One region of the Cytobacillus sp. FSL M8-0252 genome, then DNA from elsewhere that is predicted to be linked to it. Evidence: a T-box and tRNA genes for the amino acid it is inferred to sense, from the RefSeq annotation. Region 1 holds a T-box; the other regions hold tRNA genes.

Region 1 (9,783 bases):
TTACAGCACTTGCTTGAGCTTCTTTTGGCGTATTGGCAAACATCCAGGCCCGATCCGATTATCTTGTTTGATTATCATTAAACAAGAGCGAGTAAGCATCCGAAGAGATTCCTCTCTCCGTTTGAAGGATATCTATATGTGGATGGATATGCGGGTTATCACGGCATTCTTTTAAAGCGATGATGAGGGAAGTAAGATAAGAGAGGAGGTGTTGGTATGATTATCTTTCGAGAGGCAAAAAGAGAGGACTTAGAAAGAATTGTTCAATTATTAGCAGATGATATGTTAGGAACAGGTAGAGAAGATGTGTCCATCCCCCTGCATCAGGCATATGAGCAGGCGTTTGAAGCGATTAGCAAAGATAAACATAATGAACTAATAGTAGCAGAATGGGATGAGAAGGTTGTCGGTGTTTGTCAATTGACCTATATCCCTTATTTAACCTATCGTGGATCCTGGAGAGCAATCATTGAAGGTGTCCGCATAGCAAGTGAATTTAGAGGAAAAGGTTTTGGTGAAGCCCTTATAAAAGAGGCCATAGTTAGAGCGAAAGAAAAAGGAGCGCGGCTCGTACAATTAACAACAGATAAGCAACGCTCTAAAGCGAAACATTTTTATGAGAAAATAGGGTTTAAAGCAACGCATGAGGGGATGAAGTTGGAATTGTAAATCCGTTTCATTTGGGATGTACTAAAAAGTAATGAGGTTCCTCCTAAAAGATCATTTCAGCAGGAACCTATAAACCTATTAAAAAAAAATTATACTTTTTCTATAACATTTGTAGCAATATGTGCAGCGAACATTTCCGCGGGTGAAGGAAGGTCCTCTTTTGCAAGCCAAGTTTCAGGCTTCCAAATACCGGCTCGGTTAAATGAGTTAGCGCAATGGAGGAAACACTCTTCAACTTCCACAGCGATTCCTAAGAGAGGTGCCTTTCCTTTATCGGCCATTTTAGCTAAGATATCTTCATCTTGAATAATTGCAGCTTTTCCGTTAATTCTTAATGTTTCATTTAATCCAGGAATGATAAATAATAATCCAACATGTGGGTTCTTTAATATGTTGTGCATACTATCTAATCTTCTGTTACCAGGTCTATCAGGTATAACTAGATGCTTCTCATCTAATACTTGTACGAACCCAGGATAATCTCCACGTGGTGAGTTATCACATTGCCCGTCTTTATTCGTTGTTGCTAAAAAAAGAAACGGTGAACGAGCAAGAAAGTCTTTGCAATGTTCATCGATTATAGATATGACCTTATTAGCAGCTCCTTTACTTGGGGGAGTGAATAGAGCTTCTAATTCTTCTTCTGATTGAATGACATTGTTGAACATTTGTTGCCTCCTTTAAACAGTCGTTGATTGTCTTATGTTTATTATAAGGGGGAACAGCTAAATAAAAAAGAAGCGATTGTGAATAGACTGAAAAACTATTAGTCTATTTCGCTCGCTTCTTTTTTATTTCTATTGTACTTAGCCTAGATAGGCATTAAGCATCCAAATATGTTTATCTAAAGAATTAATTAAGCCAACTGCATAATCTTCAACTGCTGGTTCCTCTTCTTCATCTGCCAGCTTTGTAATCTCTTTTAATTCAGCACGTAACTGTTGATAATCACTGATTAAGTTCTCAACCATTTTTTCTGCTGATTTTTCATCAAGGTTTTCTTTTAGTGTAGCTACCTCAAGATATTCTTTCATTGACGCAACTGGTTTGCCACCGATTGTAAGAATGCGTTCAGCCATTTCATCGACTACCTCAGCTGCCTCATTATATAACTCTTCAAATTTTTCATGTAGTGTAAAAAAGTGTGGACCTGTTACATACCAGTGATAGCGATGCAACTTCGTATAAAGTAGGCTCCAGTTAGCAACTTGTGTATTTAGGGCAGCGTTTAATTTCGTATCTAATGTAATCATTATTTAGTCATCTCCTCAAGAATGTTTTGTCTTAACTATATTATAACTGATTTAAAATTAAAATCAATACTTAATTATAATAATTATAATTAAGGAATTAATTTAATCTGTTTTTGATATAGTGTGTTGTGATGAAGATAATAATAATGAATATAGCCATATAAATGGTCAATGCCGTAAAGTGGTCTTTTATGAAAGGTACAGCTTTATTGCCTAATTGATGGATGAGAAAAGCTTCAAAATAAAACCTTGCGCCTCTTCCAATCGTTGCCCATAATACAACGGTCTGTATTTTCATTTTTGAGATGCCAGATAAAATCGTAAATATCTTAAACGGTAAGGGTGTAAAGGCAGATATCAGAATGGCCAATGGACCAAGCTTTTGAAAGTACAGTTCTACTTTCATGATTTGTTGCTCTTTAAAAAGTGCTCGTAGGACAGGCCTGCCAACTCGTAATCCGATATACCAGCCAAAGATTGCACCGATAACAGAAGCGAAAGTAGTGAGAAAAGCGTACCAATACACATGATCACTGTCTGCTAGTCCCATTGGAATCAAAAGTAAATCAGGAGGAATGGGGAAGAAAGAAGAGTCAGCGAACGAAACGAAAAAAAGTCCAAACACACCATATTCCAATAACCATTCTTTAAGTAAATGTAAAATTTCTTGCATATATGAAAACCCCTTTTTAAGATTACGTGGTTTGTCCTTTAGAAATTATATGTGCACTTTTTCTTTTCATTACTATGGGGTATGATGGGGATGGTTGTTTGATAGAAAGGTGATGGAATTGTGGAATTGATATTGTTTTTTCTACTAGGTGCCTTAATTAGTGTGTTGTCAGGTTTTTTTGGCATCGGTGGAGGGTTTATATTAACACCATTATTAATGCTCATTGGACTTGCCCCTATTGAGGCAATTGCGACAAGTTTGTTATTTACAATTGGGAGTTCATCTTCTGGGATTATCGGTCATATAAAATTAAAAAATATTAATTGGAAAGCAGGGATTATTTTAGGGGTGAGTGGGATCATTGCTACCCAAATTGCCCATCCTTTTGTTGTCTTTTTAGATGCTCATCAGTTAGATGAATGGGCGATTCCTGTTATGTATATTGTGTTGCTTTCTTTCTTTTCTGTCCAAATGTTTAAGAAGAAAAGTGCGCAGCAAGGAGTGAGCGGGTTAGTTCAACCTTCCATATTAAAAATGGTTTTAATCGGCTTGTTTGCAGGGTTTGTTTCCACTTCTTTAGGTGTAGGTGGAGGGTTTATTATTGTACCAATGTCGATTGCCTTTCTAGGTATGTTACCTAAGGAGGCGGTAGGAACGAGCTTATTTGCAGTCCTATTTATTGTTTCAGCAGGTTTCTTATCCTACGCATTCACTGTAGAAATTAATTATTTTATGGGGATATTCTTACTTGCTGGTGGGCTACTAGGTTCTCAATTCGGAGCTAGATCAACCGATGTTTTTGAAAACAAAGAAATTACTACATTACTATCATTTCTATACTTAACGACGATTTTGAGTGTGGCACTTAAGGCATTTGAACAAAATGTTTTTGGATTAATCATCGTTGTTCTTTATCTTCTCTACTTTTTCACTGTTCTAGGGAAAAGACATATTGCTCATTGGCGAGAAGAAAAAGGGTACTCTTAAACAGGGACATACAGGGTAGGCTTTGGTTTAGTATGGATTAGAAATATGACGAAGTAAGCCTGTTTCTAGCTCTTTCCTGGTAGATTGCATTTTTTAAAAAGGCTACATATTGTAGCCGCCGGATATATAGTGGTAACTAACTGTAGACTTTTGTTTCATTCAATCATATAGCTCCCAATTGGCTAAAGAGGGAGCTGATGTACAAGGTGAAATTACATCTCCTGAGGTGCCTTCATACCAAGTAAATGCAGGCCGTCAGTTAAGATGATTGTTACTGCTTTGACAAGACCGAGTCTCGAAGATAAATGTTCATCTTTATGAAGTATTTTTTCGTTAGCATAGTATTTGTTAAAGCTTTGCGCTAGACTAATTAAATATTTGGCAATGATGGACGGTGCTGATTTTTCATGGGCAAGGACGAGCTTATCTGGATAAAGGGATAAAAGTTTAGCTACTTGCCAAGCGTATTCACTTGATAGACCTTCTATTTTATAAGTCTGTTGCTGACTTTTGTGTAAAATAGATTGCGCTCTAGCTTGGGTATACTGTACATACGGACCGGTTTCCCCTTCGAATGTTAACATGTCTTCTAAAGAAAATTCTATTTGTTTCATTCGTTCGTTCTTTAAATCATGGAAAATGATTGCTCCTACACCAACAGCTTTAGCTACCTCATCTTTGTTCTTTAGATGAGGATTTTTTTGTTCAATATTCTCTGAAGCTAATTGTATGGCATCTTGTAATACTTCCTCTAATAATATGACACGACCTTTTCTTGTCGACATCTTCTTACCTTCTTGTAAATACAACCCAAATGGGATGTGATGGATATGTGTCGCCCAGGAATGCCCCATTTTAGATAATACGGCTTTGACTTGTTGGAAGTGGATGGACTGCTCTGGACCAACGATATAGAGAGCCTCATCAAATTGGTATGTTTGTTTACGATAAATGGCTGCCGTAATATCGCGTGTAGCATAAAGAGTCGCTCCATCTGATTTCTTAATTAAGCAAGGAGGTAGATTTTCATCTGATAAGGGTACGATTTCTGCTCCATCAGAGGTAGATAGCAAGTCAGATTGTTGCAGTGTATCGACAACCGCGTTCATTTGATTGTTATAAAAGGCCTCCCCATAATTAGAGTCAAAAGAGACACCGAGCAGTTGATAGGTTTTCTCGAATTCTTTTAAAGATTCGTCTCTAAACCAAGACCAAAGTTGCTTTGCCTCCGCATCATCAAGTTCAAGTTTTCTGAACCAAGCTCTTGCTTCTTCATGCAAGTGGGGATGTTCCTCAGCTTTCTGGTGAAATTTTACGTATAATTGGAGTAATTCCTTAATTGGCTCCTTTTTAATTAAAGCTTCACTTCCCCAATGCTTATAGGCGGTAATGAGTTTGCCAAATTGTGTGCCCCAGTCGCCTAAATGATTAATCTTAACTGTATCATATCCATGCTTTTCTGCTATAAGTGCAAGGGAATGACCAATGACTGTCGAACGTAGATGCCCCATTGAGAATGGTTTGGCGATATTTGGGCTAGAGTAGTCTAATACGATTGTCTTACCTTTACCGCTTCCTGATTGTCCGTAATTCTCTCCTTGATGTAGTACGGCTTGAATAATGAGTTGACTGATTGCTTTTTTATTAAAAAATATATTTACATATGGCCCAACTGCTTCAACATGATCTATCCATTCATGAGTTAGCTTTCCTGTTAAGTCTTTTGCTAATAGATTTGGGTTTTCTTTATAAATCTTTGCTAGTGCAAAACATGGGAAAGAGAGATCGCCATGTTCGGATGTTTTAGGCGTTTCTAACAAGCGACGAATCTCACCTTCACTTAAGGCGTTATCTATTGCAACTTGAATACATGAACTGATTGTCTTTTTCATATCTATCACCTTTTTCACCTCCAAAAATATAGGAAAACATAAAAAAGCCCGTCTCTCATAATTTGAGAGACGAGCCTTAAACCCGCGGTACCACTCTAATTGTTCGTGACGAACCCCTTTACTACTTGCCTGTAACGGGGCGAACAACCGACATGACCTACTTGGATTCTGCCATGCTTCTATCGAAGTGCGCTTCAATGTGGCTTTTCTTGCAGGCTCTCACCATCCCTGCTTCGCTTTAGAATTCACCTACATCTACTCTCTTCGTCACTGAATTTCCGTTTGATTTTCCATTATTATACGCTAAATTGTTAAAAAAGCAACCTTAAGATGCACGATAATATTTAGAGCTGTCTTGGAACATATAACTCTTCTGGTGAAATCTAATGCTAAAAATAAGCCCCATAGCCATCATATTTCCGATTAAGGAGCTACCCCCATAACTAATGAAAGGAAGAGGAATACCTGTAATCGGTAATACTTGAATGGTCATCCCGATATTTTGAAATACATGGAACGTTATATAACTAATAACGCCAACGCAGACATAAGTATTAAATGGGTCATTGACTGATAAGGCAATTTTCGTTAAGTGGAAAATAAGTATAAAATATAAGCATATCACGACACTTGCACCAATAAAGCCGTATTCTTCGCCAATGACACTGAAAATAAAGTCTGTGTGAACATCGGGGATATAAACTTGTCTCTCATAAAAACCTTTACCACCCAATTCTCCCGAGCCGATAGCATGAAGAGAATTGTACAGTTGTAAGCCAGCTCCTTGTTTATGTGTATACGGATCTAACCAAGCATAAATTCGCATCAATTGGTAGTTATCCACTGATAGATACTTTAATAATGTTTCAGGAGCCCAAATAATGTAATAGATGATGGTTCCACCTACAGCAGCAACTGTTCCGTAAACAGGGAGGATAATTTTCCAAGTAATACCAGACACAAGTAGAATCCCCGTGAAAATAGCGATAATAACGAGCGCCGTACCCAAATCTTCTAAAATGATTAGTCCTAGCGGAACACAAGTAACGAGCCCAAGCTTAATAAACAGTATAAGGTCATTTTTTACCGTTTTCATGGTGTATTTTGCATAATGATCTACAATTACTTTACTTAGTGCGAGGATAAGAAATATTTTAAAGAACTCGGATGGCTGCAAAGAAGGTCCTGGTAGACCGTTGTACCAGAGCTTAGCTCCTTTTACTTCATATGCAAGGGACTCTGGTGCGATAAAAAGTCCTGCTTGAAGTATTGTGCCGATACCGAATAAGATCCAGGTCATTCGCTTTATCTGATCAGAATCAAAGTACATAATGGTGGCGATAACAATCATACCTACACTATAAAAGATTATTTGTTGTAGCACGAAGTTATCTGGATACTGCGCTGTTGTTTGCCCGCTATAAATAGCAGTGCAACTAATGATGCAGAACAAAAATAATATCAGGGCTAATGTCCAATCAAAGCGATCATTCTTATTTTGTATACGATCCATATATAAACACCTATCTTTATTTTATACATTCAGGTAATGCTACGAACAGAAAAAAACCATTAGGGATCTTCTGCAAAGGAATATGTTTAAACGTATATATAGACGTACCGAATTGAGAAAGAGTTTCCTTATTTACAATATAAAATAAAAAAGTAATGTTAAGTTAAGTAGGAAATAAACATTGTGGCAATACCAAAATACGTAACAAGTGAGAAAATGTCATTTAATGTTGTAATAAGAGGCCCGGAAGCTATGGCTGGGTCTATCCCGAATTTGTATAATAGTAAAGGAATAGTTGCTCCCGAAAGTGTCCCGATAATTAAAGTAAGAAGTAGGGAAACTCCGACAACTAAGCCTAAATAAATATTTCCTTGCCAAAAAAATGCAATCAGTGCGATTAAAATACCACAAGTGACACCAATAATCACGCCTACCCCTAATTCCCTAAGAATCAGTTTCGTAACCACTTTTTTATTTAGATCATTGGATACAAGCCCTCGGACAACTACAGCTAATGATTGCGTACCTGTGTTACCTGTCATACCAGAAATCATGGGCATGAAAAAGGCGAGGGCTACGACTTGCGATAAAGTAGCCTCATACCCGCTTATGATACTGCCTGAAATAATGCCGATGAATAATAAAAGGATGAGCCACGGTAACCTTCGATAAGCGGCGACGAAAGCTTTCGTATCAAAGTCAATTGCCTTACCGGAAGCGGATAGTTTTTCAATATCTTCATTCGCTTCTTGGACAACAACATCCATCAAGTCATCAACAGTGGCAATACCCATTAGCACATTTTCTTCATTCACAATTGGAATAGCAAGAAAATCATATTTTAAGACCATGTTTGCAACTTCTTCTTGGTCTGTCGTCACTGCAGCTGAGATGACCCGTTCATACATAATGTCTTGGATAACCTCGAGGGGCTCTGCGATTAGTAAGTCACGGTGAGAGACAACCCCAACTAATTTTCTGTCTTGATCTATCACGTATAAATAATTAATCGTTTCAGCATATTCTGCAAAGGATTTTAACTTCTCTACTGCTTCTCGGACTGTGTAATAATCACGAATCCATACAAAACGGTTAGTCATTAAGCGCCCGGCAGTTTCTGGTGGATAGGTCATCATATTCTGAATGATGCGAGATTCACTTTGTTTCATACCGGCAAGGAGACCTTCTATTTTCTCAGCTGACATATCATGAAGTAAAAGGGCGAGGTCGTCATTGTCCATTAGATCCAAGACTTTTCCTGTTTTCTCATTTTCTAATTTATTTAAAACCTCAAGCTGCATGTCTTTATTCAATTCCTCTAGCAACTGGGCAAGGCGGTCAGCAGTCATAAATAATAAGAAGCGCTTCTTATGCTTTTCAGGCAGATGATCATAAGCTTGAGCAATATCATACGGTTGCAGTTCATCTAAAATCCTGTTAAATTCTTTTTGTTTATTATCTTTTAATGCTTTGATGATCAATAAAGCGATTTGGTTTTCTGTCATCGTCTGAATCATAAAGCTCAAGTCCTTTCAACCGAGGATATACCTTAAATTGTAAACGGAGATTATATGCTTATCTTACCATTCTTTTACTGGGAAAATCATGATTTCTTAAAGTAATGTATGATTTAAAAGTTAAGATTGTATGCTAATCCATTAGTTATTTTCATAGTATGTGTTAGAAGTGGATTGTTATCATTGGTTTGATATAAAAAGGTTTTTTAGGGTATGAACAAAACTCAGGAATTGAAATAGTTATTTTGTAATGTTTTTTTAATAATCGTATTTCCTTATCTTTGCTAAAATGAAATGGATGAAATGACGCATTGTATCGGTTGTTTATGATTTACATGTAGTTAGTATAAATTATTGCAGTAAAACGAAATAGTTGTGTGGTATGAGGGTAATAACAAAGGTGGTACAATTTAATTTGCTCTTCGTCTTTCTATTTTCAGTTCGGAGGTTTCTAAATTGCGAAAGAAAAATCATAGTGTTCGAGATCTCATCTATATCTTATTAAACGAAAAGGACCAGTCCGTTATTTCTTATGGAATTGAATTTTCTGAGTTTATGCAATCATTACAGAACAGGACAGGGCATCTTCTATTAGTGAAGCATCAGTATGATAATGGGGAACTGAATGTACATACCATGTTTGATTGGGTGGCTCATGAAGACCTGCCAGCACTAATAAACGAAGATGTTTATAGTTATGGTGATTTTTGCTGGATAGATTTCGAGGAGGAAGAATCGTTAAATGAATTGCCTGCTCAAGCAATTGCTGAGCTCCTATATCTTAGTCATGTAAAGGAGCATTTAAAGAAACCTTTCTATAACCATTTAAGCAATCGTTATTGTTATTTAGCGCATGATGACGGTTGGTTAAATAAGGTCTATTACCGAGACTGGCAGGACTTTTACAAAATGCTTGGCGACGTTGCTGCTATGAAGATGGAGCATTTAAAAGTAGAAAAATCTTTATTAGGCCTAAAAAAGAAAAAAACATATCCGCAAGTTCCAGAAGGCGCGTTAAGGGCATTAAGAAATTTAATGAAGGAAGGCCTGGTAATTTCTTTTGAACAGAGTGAGCAGACACGTACAAAAATTAATATACCGCTCTGGACAGTTGGAGATTTCGCTAATATGGATGATATGTATGATGAGTTCGAAGCAATGAGGAAGGAAGCCACTCCAGACGCGAGATTGGTTTTTGATAAAAAACTGAAAGAATGGCAAGTAACTGATTCATAAAAATAATAATGCACCACAAAATATGATAAGGTATAATAAAATC
Region 2 (9,783 bases), 3.5 Mb from region 1:
AACGCTTTGAGTATATTGGGGTCGCCAATTGGTGTTTAATACTACTACCGAATATATGTCTCTCCCTTTGGATTGCTTCAAGGTTACTTAAAAGAGCCACTAAATTAAAACAAAGGAAAGGAGCCATACTGATTTCAACCATCTCTGTTATTATCGTTACTTTTTTTGAGAAGGGCTTAGATATTGAAAGGTTTAATCAAGTGGTTGAACTGGTGTCTGTTGCTTTTGTATTTGTTTATATTCCCTTTTTGTACTGTTTATCCCTCATTATAAAGAAGGTGAAGAAAACATGAAAAAATGGATATGTATCATTTGCTGCCTGTTTATACTTACTGGATGTGTACAAAAAAGAATAATAGATGAACTCAATATCGCAGTCGCAACTGGCTTTGACCCTGATACGAGTGATGAGCATTTGTTAAAGACAACCTTTCTTATGGAAGTATTCAACAAAGAAATGAGTGTAGAGAACAAAACTGTTACAACAACCGGTGATCTCAGGAGAGAGACACTGTATAAAGCAAACCGGCAATCACCCAATCCAATTGTAGTCGGAGGTTTAAGGCTTACATTATATAATATTGCCATTGCCGAACGTGGATTAACTGTATATGTAGACGCCTATCAACGAGATGCTTCAATTGGAAAACGAATCTACTTTGCAACCACTGATAGTAGTACGGAGGAAATTTTAACAGGTGAATATGGCCCTCAAGGGAATGGAACTTTTATTTCTGACTTAATTGAACACAATGTTGACTATGGAGATTTACCTAAAACGAACTTAACCTTATTTATGAGAGATTTTTATCAAGAAGGGAAGGATATCTTCTTACCACATATCAAAAAAATCAATGAGCAAGAAATAGAACTAGCCGGCATATCATTATTCAAAGATCATGCTGCATATAAAATTCTTCCTAGTGATAAATTATTTTATTTTAAATTACTCGTTGATCGTTATAGTAGAGGTGATTTCTCTATCGACTTGCCGGATGGTCAAAAAGTGGCTATTAAAAGTATACATTCCAACCATAAATATAAATTAGATAAAAAGGATCCAACAAACATCACCATTAAAATTAAGGTCCAAGGTAATATAAAAGAATATTCAGGAAATAATTTGGATGATAAAAAAATAAAAGAGATAACGAATTTCATCAATAAGAAAATAAAAAATGAATGTTCAGCGCTTATTCAGTCATTTCAAGAAGATAATGCCGATCCAATCGGAATAGGTAAGGTTTATAGCACAAAAATACGCAATTTTGATTATAAAGAATGGAAAAAGGGATATCCTGACTTAAACATTAAAGTTGATGCGAAGGTAATTATACTGGATACTGGTGCATCTATCTAACAGCATTAACCCGAGAATTTAAAATTCTCGGGTTTCTTTTTCCTACGAAGATCTGGAAAACATGTACCGTTTACTATGAAATCCAATTGAAAAAATTAGCCCCATAGCGAGCATATTGCCCATTAGTGAGCTTCCTCCATAACTAATGAACGGTAGTGGGATTCCTGTAATCGGTAAAACACCAATTGTCATTCCGATATTTTGAAAGACATGGAAAGTTATTAAACTAATTACCCCTACACAAACATATGTATAGAATGGCGTTCTCGTACTAATACCTATTTTAGTCAAATGATAAATCAATAAGAAAAATAAACTAACAACCACACTTGCCCCAATAAAACCGAACTCTTCTCCTATGATACTAAAAATAAAATCTGTGTGACTTTCTGGTAAGTAAACTTCTCTTGTGCCGTAGCCCTTTCCTGTTGTCTCACCAGAACCGATTGCAAGTAAGGAGCGCGTTAGTTGAAAACCTGTAGAACTTTGATAATTATAAGGATCGATCCAAGAATAAATTCGCCCCAATTGGTATTCCTTTACTCCCAAATATTTCTCCAACAACTCTGGATGCCACAATACAAAATAAAAAATACCAACAACTAAAGTTACACCTACACTTACAATAGGCGCAAGTATTTTCCAAGTGATACCTGAGATAAAAACCATTCCGAGCAAAATCGCTAAAATTACCAAGGAAGTCCCCAAATCTGGTTGTTGCATGATGAGTAACAAAGGGAACCCAGTAACAATTAGCATTTTAAATAATAGGAAAAAATCTGTTTTCACAGTTTTTAATTGTGTCTTTTGATGATGGTCATCGATGACCCTGGCTAAAGCTAATATGAGAAAAACCTTTACTAACTCAGCAGGCTGTATTTGTCCAAGACCAGGCAGCCGTATCCATGATTTCGCTCCATTAATTACAGGAGCAATACTTTCAGGTGCGACAACAAGAAACCCAAGTAGCAATAGTCCAAAACCGTAAGCATACCAAGAAATTTTCTTTAATTGTTCAGCATCTAATGTAATGACTGCTAGTATAATCCCTATTCCCACTACATACCATACAATTTGTTTTAGTAAAAAATTCTCACCGTATTGTTCAGTCGTTTGTGCACTATATATAGAAATACAGCTCACTAAAAACAATAAAAATAAAATAAGAACTAAAGTATAATCAATTCTCGATGTTGTCGTTCGTTTAGAAGTCATTAATCAATCTCCTTATGAAACAAAGGCTCTTCATTAAAAATAATCTGTGTACAATACTTCATTATATTTTTTTTAGATGAAAATCACAACAGCTACGTATATTTCTTTTTTGTAACAAAGAAAAAATGCATATTATAATTGTACATATTTACTTTGAATATCCTTCACCATCCACATGATGTTATTAGGTACTTGTGGCAAGAAATATCCGATAAAAAGAGGGCTTGTTACATATCGAGGGACAATTTTTGCAAATATTTCATTCTCGAAATGGTAAAAGAATAGATTATAGCTGTTACATGTAAAAGGAAAATCCCTCAAAATATATTTGGTTGCCATTTGAATATATTTAGCAAACGCTGCGATATCCTTTTTCTGTCCTAATTTAACATTAAATTCATAAAAACCAATACGTGGTTTATTAGATAAAGAAAATTCAGTATCACCATGTTGATCAATTAACTCTCCTACAAAATCGTCAGCCTGCACCTTATTTTGATATACGACATCATATAAACCTACAATTTGCATATGAGGATGAGCAATGCTTCCACCTGAATGAGGACCATGATTCTTGAAAAAAATCACAGATTTATATTTATCACTTTTCTCCATACTTAACCAATTGTCTAAACCAAATGTAATCAATCTGACTAAATGGTTGTCATCATACTGTGAAAGTTCCGTGTCACACTGATCTGTCTCGATTAAGACCGTTTGATGAGCATTTTCTAATACGGGATATTTATTCTCCAACCAAATGATTGGACCATCCTCCGCTATAATCTTCGTCAATTGTTCTCTCTGACAGAACGGACACACTTGTTCTTTATTCCTTATACTATTAGGTTTCTGTTTACCAATGCTTGTATTAAAAAATAAATGAGTATTTGTCATTTGTTATTCTCTCCTGATTTCAATTACTTACTTCTATTATAAAGGGCTTCTTCTTTATAGTGTGAAAGTTTGATTATGATTAGTATAAAATTCATCAATATTAAAGGCAACTTCACTTGCGTAACATGAAAACAAAAGTACATTATTAAATAAGATAAAAAAGATATTTGCATATGCAAATATCTTTCTTCTACTGTTAATTTACTATGACCTCAAATTCACTATGTTCATGTAATCCTTCATCATTTTCTACATGAACGACAATCTTGTATGTTCCATTATCAGTAAATGCATGTGCTGCTGTATACATCCCACTAGTTTCCTCTACTGCATCTACCCATGCCACCTGATGATCATCAATTGACTGAACGATTTCTAACCTCACATTTGCCTCTTCAAGTCCTTGTTCTTCTTTAGTAATATGAATATCAAATGGAGTTTCCTCATTCGTCTTAATATCAGCAGTAGGACTTATATGTATCGCTACATTTCCATCATGCTCATGTGCGCTGTGGCCTTGATTTTCTTCTTCGTTATCTATTTCAGCACTGCCTACCGCCACTTTAACTTTAGGCATAGTGTGCATACTTCTTGCGGTGACATGTGACTGAATATGATAGATAGCATCTTTTTCAAATGTATAGGATGCAACGTACTTGCCATCATTCTCGTGTTCTGCTTCTATTAATTCACCATTATCCTTTTTCCCATCTTCCCACAATTCAAATTTTACTTCATCTGCATCTTCCACAGACTCGTCTCCCTGAGTAACAGTAACTTCCAAGCGTACTTCTTCGTTCCTTTTAATCTGACTTGGTATCGAGATACTGGCATCGATTGCAGCAGGAACTGATCCTTCCCCACCACTAGAGTTTGCATCATTCTCTGCATTTCCACAAGCAGCAAGAAAAATAATCATAATTACAGAAAAGGTTGATATCCACTTCTTCATAAAAAGCCCCTCTTTCTTAAACATCTAATCTTTCTCATCTATATTACTAATAATATGTGTTAGAAAAGTGAAATAATTTGTTAATGAGAGAAATATGTAAAATAAAGAAAATATAGGTATAAAAAAAGATTTATTTGGAGAAACTTCTATTACAAGTGTAAATCCCCCTTTTTAGCTTCCATTCATGGAAGCTTTTTTTTTGTACTTATCTACAAAGCTTTCAACTAGATGCCTAGAAGCTTAATTTAAAATTAATCATACAAAAAAAGCTCATAAACCTTATAGAAGATTTAAGAGCTTTGACGCGCCTTAGAGGATTCGAACCTCTGACCCACAGCTTAGAAGGCTGTTGCTCTATCCAGCTGAGCTAAAGGCGCAAACTAAAATATGTATGGCTCCGCAGGTAGGATTCGAACCTACGACCGTTCGGTTAACAGCCGAATGCTCTACCACTGAGCTACTGCGGAATAATATAAATGGTGGGCCTAAATGGACTCGAACCATCGACCTCACGCTTATCAGGCGTGCGCTCTAACCAGCTGAGCTATAGGCCCCTATTTAAGCGGGTGAAGGGAATCGAACCCTCATCATCAGCTTGGAAGGCTGAGGTTTTACCACTAAACTACACCCGCATTTAAGAACTTCAACATACCGGTGGTCGGGGTCGAACCGACACTCCCGAAGGAACACGATTTTGAGTCGTGCGCGTCTGCCAATTCCGCCACACCGGCATAAAGGCAACACCCGGATTTGAACCGGGGATAAAGGTTTTGCAGACCTCTGCCTTACCACTTGGCTATGCTGCCATAACTGGGCTAGTAGGGTTCGAACCTACGAATGACGGAATCAAAATCCGTTGCCTTACCACTTGGCTATAGCCCAATAAAATGTTTAAAAATGGGGCGGCTGATGGGAATCGAACCCACGAATGTCGGAACCACAATCCGATGCGTTAACCACTTCGCCACAACCGCCATAATTGGCAGGGGTAGTAGGAATCGAACCCACATCAAAGGTTTTGGAGACCTTCGTTTTACCATTAAACTATACCCCTAGATGGTGGAGGGGGGCAGATTCGAACTGCCGAACCCGAAGGAGCGGATTTACAGTCCGCCGCGTTTAGCCACTTCGCTACCCCTCCAAAAAAGACTAAATGGTGGCTCAGGACGGAATCGAACCGCCGACACAAGGATTTTCAGTCCTTTGCTCTACCGACTGAGCTACTGAGCCAAAATAATAAATATGTAAATGGCGGTCCGGACGGGACTCGAACCCGCGACCTCCTGCGTGACAGGCAGGCATTCTAACCAACTGAACTACCGGACCAGATTGCGGGGGCAGGATTTGAACCTGCGACCTTCGGGTTATGAGCCCGACGAGCTACCGGACTGCTCCACCCCGCGATAATAAATATTAATGGCGGAGGAAGAGGGATTCGAACCCCCGCGGGCTTTAACACCCCTGTCGGTTTTCAAGACCGATCCCTTCAGCCAGACTTGGGTATTCCTCCATTAATAAAAAAGCAATAGCGGCGGAGGGGATCGAACCCCCGACCTCACGGGTATGAACCGTACGCTCTAGCCAGCTGAGCTACACCGCCATAAAATATATTGTTAAAAATTAAATTGGTGGAGCCTAGCGGGATCGAACCGCTGACCTCCTGCGTGCAAAGCAGGCGCTCTCCCAGCTGAGCTAAGGCCCCTAAAAAGTATTCGTGGTCGGGAAGACAGGATTCGAACCTGCGACCCCTTGGTCCCAAACCAAGTGCTCTACCAAGCTGAGCTACTTCCCGAAATAAAACGCGCCCGAGAGGAGTCGAACCCCTAACCTTTTGATCCGTAGTCAAACGCTCTATCCAATTGAGCTACGGGCGCATATGGAGCGGAAGACGGGATTCGAACCCGCGACCCTCACCTTGGCAAGGTGATGTTCTACCACTGAACTACTTCCGCAAATATTCATTATAAAATACTAATGCGGGTGAAGGGAGTCGAACCCCCACGCCTTGCGGCGCCAGATCCTAAGTCTGGTGCGTCTGCCAATTCCGCCACACCCGCAAATATAAATGGTGAGCCATGAAGGACTCGAACCTTCGACCCTCTGATTAAAAGTCAGATGCTCTACCAACTGAGCTAATGGCTCGTACAAAGGACGAGTGGTGCCGGCCAGAGGACTTGAACCCCCAACCTACTGATTACAAGTCAGTTGCTCTACCAATTGAGCTAGGCCGGCAAATAAACACAAAAATGGTGGAGGATGACGGGATCGAACCGCCGACCCTCTGCTTGTAAGGCAGATGCTCTCCCAGCTGAGCTAATCCTCCAAAATGGTGACCCCTACGGGATTCGAACCCGTGTTACCGCCGTGAAAGGGCGGTGTCTTAACCGCTTGACCAAGGGGCCAAAAAATAACCCCAAAAATTGGGGTAGTTTGCCCGGCAGCGTCCTACTCTCACAAGGGGACAGCCCCTAACTACCATCGGCGCTGAGAAGCTTAACTTCCGTGTTCGGTATGGGAACGGGTGTGACCTTCTCGCTATCGCCACCGGACTATGAAATTGTAAGGGAATCGTTCCCTCAAAACTAGGTAATGTTGAAGAAGATATTTATGAGTAATCGCCTATGCGTTGCTGATGCGACTACTTACGTAGTGCTGTCTAGCTGCGGCGGCTTGGAGCCGCCCGCATTTCGTATTGTCCAGCTACAGCGCCTAGGTGCTCGAGGTCATAAGTCAAATTTGTCATGAGGTTAAAGAACAAGCTCCTGTCAAATCTGTCTTATGCTTGTCGCACCTGTGCAAGGCGCTTTCGCTTTTCGTTTTTGGTTAAGTCCTCGATCGATTAGTATTAGTCAGCTACATGTGTCGCCACACTTCCACCTCTAACCTATCAACCTGATCATCTTTCAGGGATCTTACTAGCTTGCGCTATGGGAAATCTCATCTCGAGGGGGGCTTCATGCTTAGATGCTTTCAGCACTTATCCCTTCCGCACATAGCTACCCAGCGATGCCTTTGGCAAGACAACTGGTACACCAGCGGTGCGTCCATCCCGGTCCTCTCGTACTAAGGACAGCTCCTCTCAAATTTCCTGCGCCCACGACGGATAGGGACCGAACTGTCTCACGACGTTCTGAACCCAGCTCGCGTACCGCTTTAATGGGCGAACAGCCCAACCCTTGGGACCGACTACAGCCCCAGGATGCGATGAGCCGACATCGAGGTGCCAAACCTCCCCGTCGATGTGGACTCTTGGGGGAGATAAGCCTGTTATCCCCGGGGTAGCTTTTATCCGTTGAGCGATGGCCCTTCCATGCGGAACCACCGGATCACTAAGCCCGACTTTCGTCCCTGCTCGACTTGTAGGTCTCGCAGTCAAGCTCCCTTGTGCCTTTACACTCTACGAATGATTTCCAACCATTCTGAGGGAACCTTTGGGCGCCTCCGTTACTCTTTAGGAGGCGACCGCCCCAGTCAAACTGCCCACCTGACACTGTCTCCCATCCCGATAAGGGATGTGGGTTAGAATTTCAATACAGCCAGGGTAGTATCCCACCGACGCCTCCACCGAAGCTAGCGCTCCGGCTTCTAAGGCTCCTACCTATCCTGTACAAGCTGTACCAAAATTCAATATCAGGCTACAGTAAAGCTCCACGGGGTCTTTCCGTCCTGTCGCGGGTAACCTGCATCTTCACAGGTACTATAATTTCACCGAGTCTCTCGTTGAGACAGTGCCCAGATCGTTACGCCTTTCGTGCGGGTCGGAACTTACCCGACAAGGAATTTCGCTACCTTAGGACCGTTATAGTTACGGCCGCCGTTTACTGGGGCTTCGATTCAAAGCTTCGCGTGAGCTAACCTCTCCTCTTAACCTTCCAGCACCGGGCAGGCGTCAGCCCCTATACTTCGCCTTGCGGCTTCGCAGAGACCTGTGTTTTTGCTAAACAGTCGCCTGGGCCTATTCACTGCGGCTCATCAAGGCTTTAACACCCTAATGAGCACCCCTTCTCCCGAAGTTACGGGGTCATTTTGCCGAGTTCCTTAACGAGAGTTCTCTCGCTCACCTTAGGATTCTCTCCTCGCCTACCTGTGTCGGTTTGCGGTACGGGCACCTTATTCCTCGCTAGAGGCTTTTCTTGGCAGTGTGGAATCAAGAACTTCGGTACTAAATTTCCCTCGCTATCACAGCTCAAGGTATGTGACCATGGGATTTGCCTCATGGTCCCTCTAACTGCTTAGACGCACATCCAATAGTGCGCTTACCCTATCCTCCTGCGTCCCCCCATCACTCAAACAGAATACGGTGGTACAGGAATATCAACCTGTTGTCCATCGCCTACGCTTTTCAGCCTCGGCTTAGGTCCCGACTAACCCTGAGCGGACGAGCCTTCCTCAGGAAACCTTAGGCATTCGGTGGATGGGATTCTCACCCATCTTTCGCTACTCATACCGGCATTCTCACTTCTAAGCGCTCCACCAGTCCTTACGGTCTAGCTTCAACGCCCTTAGAACGCTCTCCTACCACTGAACATCAACGATGTTCAATCCACAGCTTCGGTGATACGTTTAGCCCCGGTACATTTTCGGCGCGGAGTCACTCGACCAGTGAGCTATTACGCACTCTTTAAATGGTGGCTGCTTCTAAGCCAACATCCTGGTTGTCTAAGCAACTCCACATCCTTTTCCACTTAACGTATACTTTGGGACCTTAGCTGGTGGTCTGGGCTGTTTCCCTCTTGACTACGGATCTTATCACTCGCAGTCTGACTCCCATGGATAAATCTTTGGCATTCGGAGTTTGTCTGAATTCGGTAACCCGATGAGGGCCCCTAGTCCAAACAGTGCTCTACCTCCAAGATTCTTACGCATGAGGCTAGCCCTAAAGCTATTTCGGAGAGAACCAGCTATCTCCAAGTTCGATTGGAATTTCTCCGCTACCCACACCTCATCCCCGCACTTTTCAACGTACGTGGGTTCGGGCCTCCATCCAGTGTTACCTGGACTTCACCCTGGACATGGGTAGATCACCTGGTTTCGGGTCTACGACCACATACTCATTCGCCCTATTCAGACTCGCTTTCGCTACGGCTCCGTCTGTCCAACTTAACCTCGCATGTAATCGTAACTCGCCGGTTCATTCTACAAAAGGCACGCTATCACCCATTAACGGGCTCTAACTACTTGTAGGCACACGGTTTCAGGATCTCTTTCACTCCCCTTCCGGGGTGCTTTTCACCTTTCCCTCACGGTACTGGTTCACTATCGGTCACTAGGGAGTATTTAGCCTTGGGAGATGGTCCTCCCTGCTTCCGACGGGATTTCTCGTGTCCCGCCGTACTCAGGATCCACTCTGGAGGGAACG
Region 3 (9,783 bases), 3.3 Mb from region 1:
CATAATTACTGATACGTATAGTGCTACATCTTCCAGCTCTATTCACACCTTTCATATATAATAGAATGAGATTAGTAGATTATATGACCCATTCTCAACTTTATGACAAATATTTATGATAAGGATGAAGAGAAAGAGAGATTACTTATTGAGTTAAGACGGGAGCTTAGAAGAAGGGAAGAATGATTGAAGAGTATCTGAAGAGTATCTATATATAAGTAAAGCAAAAGATAATTAATAGTTTCTTGTGGTTATCAATTAATGGAAACGCTTAACTATATGATAGTTACGATACTTAATAAAAATATGAAAAACTTGATTAAAACTTTTAAAATTATATTGCAAACACTTTTTAATCATGATATAGTTATTTTTGTTCCCGATAAAAGAAAAATTTACTAATTTAATCACTTAAATTATTTTAAAAAAATAGTTGACGTGATGAAGACGGGATGTTATGATAATAAAGTCGCTTTTAAAGCGAACGAGATTGTTCTTTGAAAACTGAACGAACATAAAACGTCAAGCGTAATTCTAAAAAGCTGATTTATCAGCAACAAAGCACCATAGGTGCAAATGAGCTAATCAAACACTTTATTGGAGAGTTTGATCCTGGCTCAGGACGAACGCTGGCGGCGTGCCTAATACATGCAAGTCGAGCGAATCTGAGGGAGCTTGCTCCCAAAGATTAGCGGCGGACGGGTGAGTAACACGTGGGCAACCTGCCTGTAAGACTGGGATAACTCCGGGAAACCGGGGCTAATACCGGATAATATCTATTTATACATATAATTAGATTGAAAGATGGTTCTGCTATCACTTACAGATGGGCCCGCGGCGCATTAGCTAGTTGGTGAGGTAACGGCTCACCAAGGCGACGATGCGTAGCCGACCTGAGAGGGTGATCGGCCACACTGGGACTGAGACACGGCCCAGACTCCTACGGGAGGCAGCAGTAGGGAATCTTCCGCAATGGACGAAAGTCTGACGGAGCAACGCCGCGTGAGTGATGAAGGTTTTCGGATCGTAAAACTCTGTTGTTAGGGAAGAACAAGTATCGGAGTAACTGCCGGTACCTTGACGGTACCTAACCAGAAAGCCACGGCTAACTACGTGCCAGCAGCCGCGGTAATACGTAGGTGGCAAGCGTTGTCCGGAATTATTGGGCGTAAAGCGCGCGCAGGCGGTTCCTTAAGTCTGATGTGAAAGCCCACGGCTCAACCGTGGAGGGTCATTGGAAACTGGGGAACTTGAGTGCAGAAGAGGAAAGTGGAATTCCAAGTGTAGCGGTGAAATGCGTAGAGATTTGGAGGAACACCAGTGGCGAAGGCGACTTTCTGGTCTGTAACTGACGCTGAGGCGCGAAAGCGTGGGGAGCAAACAGGATTAGATACCCTGGTAGTCCACGCCGTAAACGATGAGTGCTAAGTGTTAGAGGGTTTCCGCCCTTTAGTGCTGCAGCAAACGCATTAAGCACTCCGCCTGGGGAGTACGACCGCAAGGTTGAAACTCAAAGGAATTGACGGGGGCCCGCACAAGCGGTGGAGCATGTGGTTTAATTCGAAGCAACGCGAAGAACCTTACCAGGTCTTGACATCCTCTGACAATCCTAGAGATAGGACTTTCCCCTTCGGGGGACAGAGTGACAGGTGGTGCATGGTTGTCGTCAGCTCGTGTCGTGAGATGTTGGGTTAAGTCCCGCAACGAGCGCAACCCTTGATCTTAGTTGCCAGCATTTAGTTGGGCACTCTAAGGTGACTGCCGGTGACAAACCGGAGGAAGGTGGGGATGACGTCAAATCATCATGCCCCTTATGACCTGGGCTACACACGTGCTACAATGGATGGTACAAAGGGCTGCAAGACCGCGAGGTTTAGCCAATCCCATAAAACCATTCTCAGTTCGGATTGTAGGCTGCAACTCGCCTACATGAAGCCGGAATCGCTAGTAATCGCGGATCAGCATGCCGCGGTGAATACGTTCCCGGGCCTTGTACACACCGCCCGTCACACCACGAGAGTTTGTAACACCCGAAGTCGGTGGGGTAACCTTTTGGAGCCAGCCGCCTAAGGTGGGACAGATGATTGGGGTGAAGTCGTAACAAGGTAGCCGTATCGGAAGGTGCGGCTGGATCACCTCCTTTCTAAGGAATATACGGAATTAACTTGATGTTAGACTGTTCGTTCAGTTTTGAGAGTATAATCTCTCAATTCAATCGTTCTTTGAAAACTAGATAATGTAATGAAGAAGATTACCGAGTAATCGCCACCTTAGTTATTTTTTCTCTCTATATATTATAGATTGATTTAAAATACTAAACTTTTTTAATAAACACAACCGAGAGGCTTGTGAGAAGCAAGCAGTTCAAGGAAGCGAGCGAGGAAACACCGGAGTGTGCGTCTTGTGCACATGAGGATGTTGACGAGTGAGCTGACGCCGAAATGCGTAGCTTATCGCAAGCCGAACAATGGTTAAGTTAATAAGGGCGCACGGTGAATGCCTTGGCACTAGGAGCCGATGAAGGACGGGACTAACACCGATATGCTTCGGGGAGCTGTAAGTAAGCTTTGATCCGGAGATTTCCGAATGGGGAAACCCCCTATCCGTTATGGGATAGGATCCATACCTGAATACATAGGGTATGGAAGGCAGACCCGGGGAACTGAAACATCTAAGTACCCGGAGGAAGAGAAAGCAAACGCGATTCCCTGAGTAGCGGCGAGCGAAACGGGATTAGCCCAAACCAAGAGGCTTGCCTCTTGGGGTTGTAGGACATTCTATACGGAGTTACAAAGGAACGAGATAGACGAAGAGGTCTGGAAAGGCCCGCCATAGGAGGTAAAAGCCCTGTAGTTGAAACTTCGTTCCCTCCAGAGTGGATCCTGAGTACGGCGGGACACGAGAAATCCCGTCGGAAGCAGGGAGGACCATCTCCCAAGGCTAAATACTCCCTAGTGACCGATAGTGAACCAGTACCGTGAGGGAAAGGTGAAAAGCACCCCGGAAGGGGAGTGAAAGAGATCCTGAAACCGTGTGCCTACAAGTAGTTAGAGCCCGTTAATGGGTGATAGCGTGCCTTTTGTAGAATGAACCGGCGAGTTACGATTACATGCGAGGTTAAGTTGGACAGACGGAGCCGTAGCGAAAGCGAGTCTGAATAGGGCGAATGAGTATGTGGTCGTAGACCCGAAACCAGGTGATCTACCCATGTCCAGGGTGAAGTCCAGGTAACACTGGATGGAGGCCCGAACCCACGTACGTTGAAAAGTGCGGGGATGAGGTGTGGGTAGCGGAGAAATTCCAATCGAACTTGGAGATAGCTGGTTCTCTCCGAAATAGCTTTAGGGCTAGCCTCATGCGTAAGAATCTTGGAGGTAGAGCACTGTTTGGACTAGGGGCCCTCATCGGGTTACCGAATTCAGACAAACTCCGAATGCCAAAGATTTATCCATGGGAGTCAGACTGCGAGTGATAAGATCCGTAGTCAAGAGGGAAACAGCCCAGACCACCAGCTAAGGTCCCAAAGTATACGTTAAGTGGAAAAGGATGTGGAGTTGCTTAGACAACCAGGATGTTGGCTTAGAAGCAGCCACCATTTAAAGAGTGCGTAATAGCTCACTGGTCGAGTGACTCCGCGCCGAAAATGTACCGGGGCTAAACGTATCACCGAAGCTGTGGATTGAACATCGTTGATGTTCAGTGGTAGGAGAGCGTTCTAAGGGCGTTGAAGCTAGACCGTAAGGACTGGTGGAGCGCTTAGAAGTGAGAATGCCGGTATGAGTAGCGAAAGATGGGTGAGAATCCCATCCACCGAATGCCTAAGGTTTCCTGAGGAAGGCTCGTCCGCTCAGGGTTAGTCGGGACCTAAGCCGAGGCTGAAAAGCGTAGGCGATGGACAACAGGTTGATATTCCTGTACCACCGTATTCTGTTTGAGTGATGGGGGGACGCAGGAGGATAGGGTAAGCGCACTATTGGATGTGCGTCTAAGCAGTTAGAGGGACCATGAGGCAAATCCCATGGTCATATACCTTGAGCTGTGATAGCGAGGGAAATTTAGTACCGAAGTTCTTGATTCCACACTGCCAAGAAAAGCCTCTAGCGAGGAATAAGGTGCCCGTACCGCAAACCGACACAGGTAGGCGAGGAGAGAATCCTAAGGTGAGCGAGAGAACTCTCGTTAAGGAACTCGGCAAAATGACCCCGTAACTTCGGGAGAAGGGGTGCTCATTAGGGTGTTAAAGCCTTGATGAGCCGCAGTGAATAGGCCCAGGCGACTGTTTAGCAAAAACACAGGTCTCTGCGAAGCCGCAAGGCGAAGTATAGGGGCTGACGCCTGCCCGGTGCTGGAAGGTTAAGAGGAGAGGTTAGCTCACGCGAAGCTTTGAATCGAAGCCCCAGTAAACGGCGGCCGTAACTATAACGGTCCTAAGGTAGCGAAATTCCTTGTCGGGTAAGTTCCGACCCGCACGAAAGGCGTAACGATCTGGGCACTGTCTCAACGAGAGACTCGGTGAAATTATAGTACCTGTGAAGATGCAGGTTACCCGCGACAGGACGGAAAGACCCCGTGGAGCTTTACTGTAGCCTGATATTGAATTTTGGTACAGCTTGTACAGGATAGGTAGGAGCCTTAGAAGCCGGAGCGCTAGCTTCGGTGGAGGCGTCGGTGGGATACTACCCTGGCTGTATTGAAATTCTAACCCACATCCCTTATCGGGATGGGAGACAGTGTCAGGTGGGCAGTTTGACTGGGGCGGTCGCCTCCTAAAGAGTAACGGAGGCGCCCAAAGGTTCCCTCAGAATGGTTGGAAATCATTCGTAGAGTGTAAAGGCACAAGGGAGCTTGACTGCGAGACCTACAAGTCGAGCAGGGACGAAAGTCGGGCTTAGTGATCCGGTGGTTCCGCATGGAAGGGCCATCGCTCAACGGATAAAAGCTACCCCGGGGATAACAGGCTTATCTCCCCCAAGAGTCCACATCGACGGGGAGGTTTGGCACCTCGATGTCGGCTCATCGCATCCTGGGGCTGTAGTCGGTCCCAAGGGTTGGGCTGTTCGCCCATTAAAGCGGTACGCGAGCTGGGTTCAGAACGTCGTGAGACAGTTCGGTCCCTATCCGTCGTGGGCGCAGGAAATTTGAGAGGAGCTGTCCTTAGTACGAGAGGACCGGGATGGACGCACCGCTGGTGTACCAGTTGTCTTGCCAAAGGCATCGCTGGGTAGCTATGTGCGGAAGGGATAAGTGCTGAAAGCATCTAAGCATGAAGCCCCCCTCGAGATGAGATTTCCCATAGCGCAAGCTAGTAAGATCCCTGAAAGATGATCAGGTTGATAGGTTAGAGGTGGAAGTGTGGCGACACATGTAGCTGACTAATACTAATCGATCGAGGACTTAACCAAAAACGAAAAGCGAAAGCGCCTTGCACAGGTGCGACAAGCATAAGACAGATTTGACAGGAGGTTGTTCTTTAACCTCATGACAAATTTGACTTATGACCTCGAGCACCTAGGCGCTGTGGCTGGACAATACGAAATGCGGGCGGCTCCAAGCCGCCGCAGCTAGACAGCACTACGTAAGTAGTCGCATCAGCAACGCATAGGCGATTACTCATAAATATCTTCTTCAACATTACCTAGTTTTCAGAGAATGATTTAAAATTTCTCTTGAAAATATTATTAAAGACGTTATAATAATATATGTCTTTAAAAAGTCCGGTGGCGATAGCGAGAAGGTCACACCCGTTCCCATACCGAACACGGAAGTTAAGCTTCTAAAGCGCCGATGGTAGTTAGGGGCTGTCCCCTTGTGAGAGTAGGACGTTGCCGGGCATACATATTGGAGGATTAGCTCAGCTGGGAGAGCATCTGCCTTACAAGCAGAGGGTCGGCGGTTCGATCCCGTCATCCTCCACCATTTTTTGTGTGTATTTGCCGGCCTAGCTCAATTGGTAGAGCAACTGACTTGTAATCAGTAGGTTGGGGGTTCAAGTCCTCTGGCCGGCACCACTCGTGCTTTGTACGAGCCATTAGCTCAGTTGGTAGAGCATCTGACTTTTAATCAGAGGGTCGAAGGTTCGAGTCCTTCATGGCTCACCATTTGATCATTTTAATATGCGGGTGTGGCGGAATTGGCAGACGCACCAGACTTAGGATCTGGCGCCGCAAGGCGTGGGGGTTCGACTCCCTTCACCCGCACCATTTTTCATTTTAAATATTTGCGGAAGTAGTTCAGTGGTAGAACATCACCTTGCCAAGGTGAGGGTCGCGGGTTCGAATCCCGTCTTCCGCTCCAATATGTGCCGGGGTGGCGGAACTGGCAGACGCACAGGACTTAAAATCCTGCGGTAGGTGACTACCGTACCGGTTCGATTCCGGTCCTCGGCACCATTCTTTTTAAAATTAAGCGCCCGTAGCTCAATTGGATAGAGCGTTTGACTACGGATCAAAAGGTTAGGGGTTCGACTCCTCTCGGGCGCGTTTTGTATCGGGAAGTAGCTCAGCTTGGTAGAGCACTTGGTTTGGGACCAAGGGGTCGCAGGTTCGAATCCTGTCTTCCCGACCACTAGATATACATATATATTTTTAGGGGCCTTAGCTCAGCTGGGAGAGCGCCTGCTTTGCACGCAGGAGGTCAGCGGTTCGATCCCGCTAGGCTCCACCAATTAATTTTATACAATATATTCTATGGCGGTGTAGCTCAGCTGGCTAGAGCGTACGGTTCATACCCGTGAGGTCGGGGGTTCGATCCCCTCCGCCGCTACCATAGATAGAATGATGGACCTTTAGCTCAGCTGGTTAGAGCAGACGGCTCATAACCGTCCGGTCGTAGGTTCGAGTCCTACAAGGTCCACCATTATTCGGAGGAATACCCAAGTCTGGCTGAAGGGATCGGTCTTGAAAACCGACAGGGGTGTTAAAGCCCGCGGGGGTTCGAATCCCTCTTCCTCCGCCATTCATATTATTATCGCGGGGTGGAGCAGTCCGGTAGCTCGTCGGGCTCATAACCCGAAGGTCGCAGGTTCAAATCCTGCCCCCGCAATCTGGTCCGGTAGTTCAGTTGGTTAGAATGCCTGCCTGTCACGCAGGAGGTCGCGGGTTCGAGTCCCGTCCGGACCGCCATTTACATATTTATTATTTTGGCTCAGTAGCTCAGTCGGTAGAGCAAAGGACTGAAAATCCTTGTGTCGGCGGTTCGATTCCGTCCTGAGCCATCTTTTATGGCGGTTGTGGCGAAGTGGTTAACGCATCGGATTGTGGTTCCGACATTCGTGGGTTCGATTCCCATCAGCCGCCCCATTGCGGGTGTAGTTTAGTGGTAAAACCTCAGCCTTCCAAGCTGATGATGAGGGTTCGATTCCCTTCACCCGCTTAAATAGGGGCCTATAGCTCAGCTGGTTAGAGCGCACGCCTGATAAGCGTGAGGTCGATGGTTCGAGTCCATTTAGGCCCACCATTTATATTATTCCGCAGTAGCTCAGTGGTAGAGCATTCGGCTGTTAACCGAACGGTCGTAGGTTCGAATCCTACCTGCGGAGCCATATGGAGAAGTACTCAAGTGGCTGAAGAGGCGCCCCTGCTAAGGGTGTAGGTCGGGCAACCGGCGCGAGGGTTCAAATCCCTCCTTCTCCGCCAGTTGGCCCCTTGGTCAAGCGGTTAAGACACCGCCCTTTCACGGCGGTAACACGGGTTCGAATCCCGTAGGGGTCATAAAAAAGAAGCTGTCAACATAAGTTGACAGTTTCTTTTTTATGTGGCTAACACTTTTTGGATGTTATATTATCTGTCATTAGATGTCAAAATAATTTGAAAAATAACAAGGGATTTTTATACTTAAGACGAATTATTTAAGAAAGAGTAATGTAATACAAGGAGTGGAATGAATTAAGATGAATACAACTGCATACCCCACTGAATTCGAAATGCACTTGTTTCATGAAGGAAGCTTATTTAAGGCATACGAACTGTTTGGATCACACCGTCATAAAGAAGGAGATAATTGGGTTACTTCCTTTACTATCTATGCTCCACATGCCACCTCAATATCATTAGTTGGTTCTTTTAATCATTGGAATGGCGAAGGTTTTTCATTAGATAAAGTAAATAAAGAGGGGATATGGAGAATTCAGCTAGATGGAGATTTAACAGGAGAACTTTATAAATATGCAATTAAGAACAAGGATGAACAAACTTTTTTAAAGGCTGATCCTTTTGCTTTTTGTTCAGAATTACGGCCTAGTACTGCTTCGATTGTTTATTCCTTAGAAGGTTACAAATGGAAGGACCAAGGCTGGCAAAAGGAAAAACAACAAAGGAAAGCATTTTCAGAACCTATGATGATATATGAGATGCACTTAGGTACATGGAAAAAGAGGAATGGCCTTTTATTGACATACAGTGAACTAGCAGAAGAAATCATTCCTTACGTAAAGGAGCATGGTTTTACACATATTGAATTGATGCCTATAATTGAACACCCTTATGATCGTTCATGGGGGTATCAAGGAACAGGCTATTATTCGGCTACTAGTAGATATGGTGAACCAAAAGATTTAATGTTTTTTATTGATCAATGTCATCAAAATAATATTGGTGTTATTTTAGATTGGGTACCAGGACATTTCTGTAGAGATCAACATGGGCTATATTGTTTAGATGGTGAATATGTTTATGAATACGAAACAGAAGCTGATAGGGAAAATTTTGTTTGGGGTACAGCTAATTTTAATTTAAGTAAAACAGAGGTTCATAGTTTCCTCATATCCAATGCTATTTTTTGGATGGAAAAATACCATGTCGATGGATTTAGAATTGATGCAGTATCAAATATCATTTTTTGGCCTAATAACGAGAATAGGGAAAATCCATTTGGTATTCAATTTTTACAGAAATTAAATAAGGCTGTTTTTGCTTATGATCCTTCTATCTTGATGATGGCAGAGGATTCTACAGATTGGCCCCAAGTAACGGCTCCTGTTCACTATGGCGGATTAGGTTTCAGTTATAAATGGAATATGGGGTGGATGAATGATGTATTATCTTATATGGAGAAAGCCCCACATGAACGGCAATACCACCATAATAAAATGACTTTTTCATTAATGTATGCATACTCCGAAAATTTTCTCTTACCGTTATCACATGATGAGGTTGTCCATGGGAAGAAATCCCTGCTAGACAAGATGCCAGGAGATTATTGGCAAAAATTTGCCCAATATCGTTTGCTCTTAGGTTTTATGATGACACATCCAGGTAAAAAGCTGTTATTTATGGGGTTTGAGCTAGGACAATTTGCCGAGTGGAAAGATGAAGCTGAGTTGGATTGGCACTTACTTCAGTATGAAATGCATGCAAAAACGAATCATTATGTGAAGAAGTTAATAAAGTTATATAAGAGATCTAAATCATTATATGAATGGGACCACAGATCAGAAGGTTTTGAGTGGATTGATGCTAATAACCATCAGCAATCCATTTTTTCATTTATTCGTAAAGGAGTAGAAGAACAAGAAATATTAATTGTTGTATGTAACTTTTCCCCTCAAGTATATATGAATTTTCGAATGGGTGTTCCTAAAAATGGGAGTTATAGAGAAGTGTTTAATAGTGATAATAATGAATTTGGTGGCTCCCATTGTATTAATAAACGTGTATTAAATACAAAAAAACTATCCTATCATGGAAAACCATACAGCATCGAAATGACGATACCACCATTCGGTATTTCAGTTTTACGTCCTGTTAGAAAAAGAAAAAGGAGTGATGTTGTAAATGGCTAACAAGA

The links. The T-box of region 1 lies ahead of argS (arginine--tRNA ligase). A T-box ahead of a tRNA ligase gene usually reads a tRNA of that ligase, here a tRNA-Arg.
Region 2: it encodes a tRNA-Arg, which carries the amino acid that the T-box ahead of argS (arginine--tRNA ligase) is inferred to sense. The anticodon was not compared.
Region 3: it encodes a tRNA-Arg, which carries the amino acid that the T-box ahead of argS (arginine--tRNA ligase) is inferred to sense. The anticodon was not compared.

What each region holds. Positions count from the first base shown of each region.
Region 1 is NZ_JBBOWZ010000001.1:483,778-493,560, forward strand. It holds gene MKX83_RS24575 (hypothetical protein) at 1-81, shown strand, start outside; partial or broken gene MKX83_RS02515 (IS66 family transposase) at 55-162, shown strand; gene MKX83_RS02520 (GNAT family N-acetyltransferase) at 217-669, shown strand; gene MKX83_RS02525 (pyridoxamine 5'-phosphate oxidase family protein) at 759-1,337, opposite strand; gene MKX83_RS02530 (Dps family protein) at 1,476-1,922, opposite strand; gene MKX83_RS02535 (YqaA family protein) at 2,020-2,595, opposite strand; gene MKX83_RS02540 (sulfite exporter TauE/SafE family protein) at 2,716-3,582, shown strand; gene argS (arginine--tRNA ligase) at 3,795-5,480, opposite strand; T-box leader at 5,537-5,754, opposite strand; gene MKX83_RS02550 (FtsW/RodA/SpoVE family cell cycle protein) at 5,800-6,987, opposite strand; gene mgtE (magnesium transporter) at 7,146-8,504, opposite strand; gene MKX83_RS02560 (hypothetical protein) at 8,961-9,740, shown strand.
Region 2 is NZ_JBBOWZ010000001.1:3,965,746-3,975,528, forward strand. It holds gene MKX83_RS20030 (GerAB/ArcD/ProY family transporter) at 1-293, shown strand, start outside; gene MKX83_RS20035 (Ger(x)C family spore germination protein) at 290-1,360, shown strand; gene rodA (rod shape-determining protein RodA) at 1,403-2,575, opposite strand; gene MKX83_RS20045 (DUF4931 domain-containing protein) at 2,708-3,472, opposite strand; gene MKX83_RS20050 (FixH family protein) at 3,669-4,424, opposite strand; tRNA gene MKX83_RS20055 (tRNA-Arg) at 4,728-4,801, opposite strand; tRNA gene MKX83_RS20060 (tRNA-Asn) at 4,817-4,891, opposite strand; tRNA gene MKX83_RS20065 (tRNA-Ile) at 4,902-4,978, opposite strand; tRNA gene MKX83_RS20070 (tRNA-Gly) at 4,986-5,056, opposite strand; tRNA gene MKX83_RS20075 (tRNA-Leu) at 5,074-5,155, opposite strand; tRNA gene MKX83_RS20080 (tRNA-Cys) at 5,160-5,230, opposite strand; tRNA gene MKX83_RS20085 (tRNA-Gln) at 5,235-5,306, opposite strand; tRNA gene MKX83_RS20090 (tRNA-His) at 5,323-5,398, opposite strand; tRNA gene MKX83_RS20095 (tRNA-Trp) at 5,405-5,478, opposite strand; tRNA gene MKX83_RS20100 (tRNA-Tyr) at 5,482-5,565, opposite strand; tRNA gene MKX83_RS20105 (tRNA-Phe) at 5,579-5,654, opposite strand; tRNA gene MKX83_RS20110 (tRNA-Asp) at 5,674-5,750, opposite strand; tRNA gene MKX83_RS20115 (tRNA-Met) at 5,754-5,827, opposite strand; tRNA gene MKX83_RS20120 (tRNA-Ser) at 5,842-5,934, opposite strand; tRNA gene MKX83_RS20125 (tRNA-Met) at 5,951-6,024, opposite strand; tRNA gene MKX83_RS20130 (tRNA-Ala) at 6,051-6,126, opposite strand; tRNA gene MKX83_RS20135 (tRNA-Pro) at 6,140-6,216, opposite strand; tRNA gene MKX83_RS20140 (tRNA-Arg) at 6,225-6,298, opposite strand; tRNA gene MKX83_RS20145 (tRNA-Gly) at 6,302-6,376, opposite strand; tRNA gene MKX83_RS20150 (tRNA-Leu) at 6,400-6,481, opposite strand; tRNA gene MKX83_RS20155 (tRNA-Lys) at 6,491-6,566, opposite strand; tRNA gene MKX83_RS20160 (tRNA-Thr) at 6,581-6,656, opposite strand; tRNA gene MKX83_RS20165 (tRNA-Val) at 6,672-6,747, opposite strand; tRNA gene MKX83_RS20170 (tRNA-Glu) at 6,752-6,826, opposite strand; rRNA gene rrf (5S ribosomal RNA) at 6,857-6,973, opposite strand; rRNA gene MKX83_RS20180 (23S ribosomal RNA) at 7,244-9,783, opposite strand, start outside.
Region 3 is NZ_JBBOWZ010000001.1:3,768,461-3,778,243, reverse strand. It holds rRNA gene MKX83_RS19050 (16S ribosomal RNA) at 595-2,143, shown strand; rRNA gene MKX83_RS19045 (23S ribosomal RNA) at 2,470-5,402, shown strand; rRNA gene rrf (5S ribosomal RNA) at 5,714-5,831, shown strand; tRNA gene MKX83_RS19035 (tRNA-Val) at 5,841-5,916, shown strand; tRNA gene MKX83_RS19030 (tRNA-Thr) at 5,933-6,008, shown strand; tRNA gene MKX83_RS19025 (tRNA-Lys) at 6,023-6,098, shown strand; tRNA gene MKX83_RS19020 (tRNA-Leu) at 6,116-6,200, shown strand; tRNA gene MKX83_RS19015 (tRNA-Gly) at 6,220-6,294, shown strand; tRNA gene MKX83_RS19010 (tRNA-Leu) at 6,301-6,389, shown strand; tRNA gene MKX83_RS19005 (tRNA-Arg) at 6,406-6,479, shown strand; tRNA gene MKX83_RS19000 (tRNA-Pro) at 6,488-6,564, shown strand; tRNA gene MKX83_RS18995 (tRNA-Ala) at 6,588-6,663, shown strand; tRNA gene MKX83_RS18990 (tRNA-Met) at 6,689-6,765, shown strand; tRNA gene MKX83_RS18985 (tRNA-Ile) at 6,779-6,855, shown strand; tRNA gene MKX83_RS18980 (tRNA-Ser) at 6,862-6,954, shown strand; tRNA gene MKX83_RS18975 (tRNA-Met) at 6,968-7,041, shown strand; tRNA gene MKX83_RS18970 (tRNA-Asp) at 7,045-7,121, shown strand; tRNA gene MKX83_RS18965 (tRNA-Phe) at 7,141-7,213, shown strand; tRNA gene MKX83_RS18960 (tRNA-His) at 7,223-7,298, shown strand; tRNA gene MKX83_RS18955 (tRNA-Gly) at 7,301-7,371, shown strand; tRNA gene MKX83_RS18950 (tRNA-Ile) at 7,379-7,455, shown strand; tRNA gene MKX83_RS18945 (tRNA-Asn) at 7,466-7,540, shown strand; tRNA gene MKX83_RS18940 (tRNA-Ser) at 7,544-7,634, shown strand; tRNA gene MKX83_RS18935 (tRNA-Glu) at 7,638-7,709, shown strand; gene glgB (1,4-alpha-glucan branching enzyme) at 7,889-9,778, shown strand; gene MKX83_RS18925 (glucose-1-phosphate adenylyltransferase) at 9,771-9,783, shown strand, end outside.